2 regions of the Amycolatopsis sp. NBC_01286 genome follow, and region 1 is predicted to be linked to the other one. Evidence: predicted binding sites of a transcription regulator. Region 1 holds the regulator's gene; the other holds the start of a gene.
What was found. Region 1 encodes HspR, which represses chaperone genes until heat shock. Its sites were predicted from a motif close to ANNTTGAGTNNNNNNNACTCAANNT; they were not measured.
Positions count from the first base shown of each region.

Region 2: the regulator HspR is predicted to act here: its motif matches at 1,330-1,354, upstream of lon (endopeptidase La).

Region 1 covers NZ_CP108428.1:2,524,529-2,526,924, forward strand. Annotated here, with positions in the region: gene grpE (nucleotide exchange factor GrpE) at 1-154, shown strand, start outside; gene dnaJ (molecular chaperone DnaJ) at 191-1,372, shown strand; gene OG570_RS12240 (heat shock protein transcriptional repressor HspR) at 1,378-1,803, shown strand; gene OG570_RS12245 (DUF305 domain-containing protein) at 1,884-2,396, opposite strand, start outside.
Region 2 covers NZ_CP108428.1:1,679,175-1,681,570, forward strand. Annotated here, with positions in the region: gene OG570_RS08025 (SAM-dependent methyltransferase) at 1-132, shown strand, start outside; gene OG570_RS08030 (SAM-dependent methyltransferase) at 129-977, shown strand; gene lon (endopeptidase La) at 1,369-2,396, shown strand, end outside.

The sequences.
Region 1 (2,396 bases):
CGTGGTCATGCGCCGCGGCTACCGCTTCGGCGACCGCGTGCTGCGGGCGGCGCTGGTCGGCGTGACCGACCACGAGCCCGGCGCGGCCCAGGTGGACCCGCCGGTCGGTGGCGAACTGCCGCTCGACAGCGGACTCGATGAGCAGCAGCAGTAAGCAGTATCCGGTTCCAGCGGAAGGAGGAGGCGCCCGATGAGTGCTCGGGAATGGATCGGTAAGGACTTCTACCGGGAACTGGGCGTCTCCTCCGACGCCACGGCGGACGAGATCAAGAAGGCCTACCGCAAGCTGGCCAAGGAGAACCACCCGGACGCGAACGCCGGCAACGCGCAGGCGGAGCAGAAGTTCAAGTCGGTCTCCGAGGCCTACGGCGTGCTCTCCGACGCCAGCAAGCGCAAGGAGTACGACGAGGCGCGGCGCCTGTTCGGCGGCTCGGGCGGTGGCGGATTCAACTTCCCCACCGGCGGCGGTTCCGGCGGCTTCGACATGGGCGACATCTTCGGCCAGGCCGGCGCGGGTGCGGGCCAGCAGGGCGGGATGGGCGGGCTCGGCGACATCCTCGGCGGGCTGTTCGGCCGCGGCCGGTCGTCGGCCGGCGCGACGGCGAACCGGCCGCAGCGCGGTGCCGACGTCGAGACGGACGTCCGGATCGACTTCACCGAGGCGGTCAAGGGCGCGACCCTGCCGCTGCGGCTGTCGAGCCCGGCGACCTGTTCGACGTGCGGCGGCAACGGCGCGAAGCCGGGCACGTCGCCGCGGACCTGCCCGACCTGCAGTGGGTCGGGCCTGGTCAGCCGGAGCCAGGGCGCGTTCGCGTTCTCGGAGCCGTGCCGCGACTGCCGCGGCCGCGGGCAGATCATCGACGACCCGTGCCCCGAGTGCGGCGGCGAAGGCATCAGCACGCGGACCCGCACGCTGACCGTCCGGATCCCGCCGGGCGTCGACGACGACCAGCGCATCCGGCTGGCCGGTCAGGGTGAGCCGGGCCGGGGTGGCGCGCAGGCGGGCGATCTGTACGTCCGGGTGCACGTGGCTCCGCACGCGTTGTTCGGGCGCAAGGCGCTCGACCTGACGATCGCGGTGCCGGTGGACTTCACCGAGCTCACGCTCGGCACCACGATCACGGTGCCGACCCTCGATGGCAAGGTCTCGCTCAAGGTGCCGCCCGGCACGGCGAGCGGGCGGGTGCTGCGCGTGCGCGGCAAGGGCATCGCGAAGCGCGACGGTGCGCAAGGTGACCTGCTCGTCACCCTGCAAGCGGCGATTCCCGCCAAACTGGACGACAAGGCGCGCGAGGCTCTGCAGTCGTACGCCGAGGCGATGGCCGGGCACGACCCCCGGCCGGAGATCACTGAGCTGCTCGAAGGCAGGTGAGTGGGATGTTCGGCGGGATTCCCCCGGAGGAGGACGAAGAGACCCCGGTGTTCGTCATCTCGGTGGCGGCCCAGCTGGCAGGGATGCACGCGCAGACGTTGCGCACCTACGACCGGCAGGGCCTGGTGTCGCCGGGCCGCACCTCCGGCGGCGGGCGCCGCTACTCGATGCGGGACATCGCGCTGCTGCGCGAGGTCCAGCGGCTGTCGCAGGAAGACGGCGTGAACCTGGCCGGCATCAAGCGCATCATCGAGCTGGAGAACCAGGTCGACGCGCTGCGGGCGAGGCTGTCGGAGATCACCGAGGAACTGGCCGCGGCGTACGCCGCCGGGGAGCAGGCCGCGGCGGCCGCGCACGCTTCCTACCGCCGGGACCTGGTCCCGATGAACCAGCAGACCGCGATGGTGGTCTGGCGCCCCAAGCGCCGTTAGTCCGCAAGGTCCGTGAAGGCCTCCTTACCGGCTCTCAAAGCCGGTAAGGAGGCCTTCACGGCTTTCAAGCCCCGGGCGCGTCAGGGCTTGAAGTTCAGCAGCTGCTTCACCTCGGCGCTGCGCGACTCGATGACCCGGCGGGCCAGGTCGCGGGCCTGGGCGTTGACACCGCCGCTCGTGCCGTTCTCCGTCTGGGCCAGCTCGACGGCTCCTTGCTGCTGACCCGTCAGGACGTCCAGGAACTTGCGGCCGAACTCCGTGTCCGGTGCGGTCTTCAGCGTGCCGACCAGGTCCGGGGCGGTCATCTGCATGCCGCCGTGGCCGGCGTGGGCCGCCGGGTTCATGTCCATCGTCTCCGGCTGGTTCCAGCTGCTCAGCCAGCTCTTCATGTCGTTGATCTCGGTCTGCTGCGTCGACTCGATCGCCGCCGCCAGGACCTTCAGGTCCGCGGGCAGCTGCCGCGTCTGCGCCAGCCGGGCGATCTCGATGCCCTGCTGGTTCTGGGGAATCAGCATCTGCAGGAACATCACGTCGGCCGCGTTGTACGCCGGGGCGGCCGCCGTCGCGCCGCTGCCGCATCCGGCCAGCAGCAG
Region 2 (2,396 bases), 850 kb from region 1:
GGCGACTGGCCGATCCTGGAACCCGGCGTCGTGCACCTGCCGGACTGGCGGCCCGACCGGAAGCTGAACGTCCTGGAAGCCGAGGCCCGCCCGTACGCGTGGTGCGGCATCGCGGAGAAGCCGCTCGGATGAGCGAAAACGCGCCGACCGCACCCGCCGGGGTGGACACGGAGAAGCCGTCCGCCGCGCGTGTCTACGACTGGTACCTCGGCGGCAACCACCACTGGGCGGTCGACCGCGAGTTCGGCCGCCGCGTGGAGAAGGTGTGGCCGCTGATCCGGCCGATCTCGCGGCAGAACCGGGCGTTCATGAACCGCGTCGTCGCGGCGGCGATGGACGCCGGCGTCCGCCAGTTCGTCGACCTCGGCTCCGGCGTGCCGACCGCGGGCAACGTGCACGAGATCGTCCGGGAGCTGCTGCCCGACGGCGAACGCGCGTCGGTGGTCTACGTCGACTACGAGCCGGTGGCGGCCGCGCATTCCCGGCTGATCCTGGAGAAGGAAGACGCGACGGACTGGGCGGGCCTGGTCGAGCGCGACATCCGGCGGCCCGCGGAGATCTTCGCGGACGACGTCGTGTCGGACCTGATCGACTGGTCGCGGCCGGTGTGCCTGCTGATGATCACGGTGATGCACTTCGTCGGCCCGTCGGACGACCCCGACGGCCTGATGGCGACGTACCGGGCGAAGCTGGCGCCGGGCAGCTGGCTGGCGCTGACGCACGGCACCTGCCGCGACGACGCCCCACCGGCCCGCGCGGCCGAGGTGAAACGATTCATCGACGCCTACCGCGCCACGACGAACCCCGCGTGGCTGCGCACGGCGGAAGAACTGCTCCCCTGGTTCGGCGGCTGGCCGCTCTTGCCGCCGGGGATGACATCGTTGCCGGACTGGCGCCCCGACGAGCGTCCGACAGTGCTGGATCTGGAGACGCGGCCCTTCGCCTGGTGCGCGGTCGCACGCCGCCCGAGTCTCTGACCTGCGCTTTCCCTGCCGCCGGACACGGCTCGGACTCGACGAGGCGCACACACGCCTGCTCTGACGACCTCTCTTCGCCGCGACGTGCCGCGACCTGCGCCGGGCGAGCCCAGACCCTCGATCCGCCCTGGTCGTCTCGGCACCGGACATGACCTCCCCCGCTCACGTAAGGGCGGCTCGCGCACGTCGGCGGGAGCGGTCTCGCCGCACCCGTCCGCGACCCACGATCTCCGGCGGGCAGCCCGGTCCACGCGACCGGTCACCGTCCTTGATCGCCGCCCGAGTCTCTGACCTGCGCTTTCCCTGATCGCTGTGGGCGAACGCACCATCGGAAACAAACACACCCATCGGAGAGTTGAGCAAGGCAGACTCAACTACCCGAGGAGTGCACATGTCCGACACCCGCCTCCTGCCCGTGCTCCCGCTCGATGACGACGTCGTGCTGCCGGGCATGGTCGTCCCGCTCGACCTCACCGACACCGAGACGCGGGCCGCGGTGGAGTCCGCCCAGGCCGGCACGCCCAGCCAGGCGTCCTTCCCCGGCATCCGGTCGACCGGCTCCGCGAAGGCCGAAGTCCTGATCGTGCCGCGCGTCCACGGTGAGTACGCCGAGTACGGCACCGTCGCGACCGTCGAGCGCATCGGGCGCGTGCCCGGTGGCAAGGCCGCCGTCCTGCTGCGCGGCACCGCCCGCGCGCTCGTCGGCCGGATGGCCGACGGTCCCGGCGCCGCCCGCTGGGTGCACGCCGAGGACGCCCCCGAAATCACCGGCGACCAGACCGCGAAGCTCGCGGCCGACTACAAGGCCGTCGTCATCTCGATCCTCCAGCAGCGCGGCGGCTGGCAGCTGATCGACGCCGTCCAGCAGGTCGAGGACCCGTCCGCGGTCGCCGACCTGTCCGGCAACGCGCCGTACCTCGACACCGACCAGAAGGTCGAGCTGCTCACCACGCTCGACGTCACCGCCCGCCTGGAGAAGGCGCTCGAGTGGAGCAAGGAGCACCTGGCCGAGCTCGAGGTCACCGACACGATCCGCAAGGACGTCTCCGAAGGCATGGAGAAGCAGCAGAAGGAGTTCCTGCTGCGCCGCCAGCTCGAAGCGATCCGCAAGGAGCTGGGTGAGCTCGACGGCAGCACCGACGACACGGACTACCGCGCCCGCGTCGAAGGCGCCGAGCTGCCCGACGCCGTGAAGAAGGCCGCGCTGGCCGAGGTGGACAAGCTGGACCGGACGTCCGAGCAGTCCCCCGAGGGCGGTTGGATCCGCACCTGGCTGGACACCGTCCTGGAGCTGCCGTGGAACGAGCGCACCGAGGACGTCTACGACATCGCGGCCGCGCGGGCGGTGCTGGACGCCGACCACGCGGGCCTGGACGACGTCAAGGAACGCATCATCGAGTACCTGGCCGTCCGGAAGCG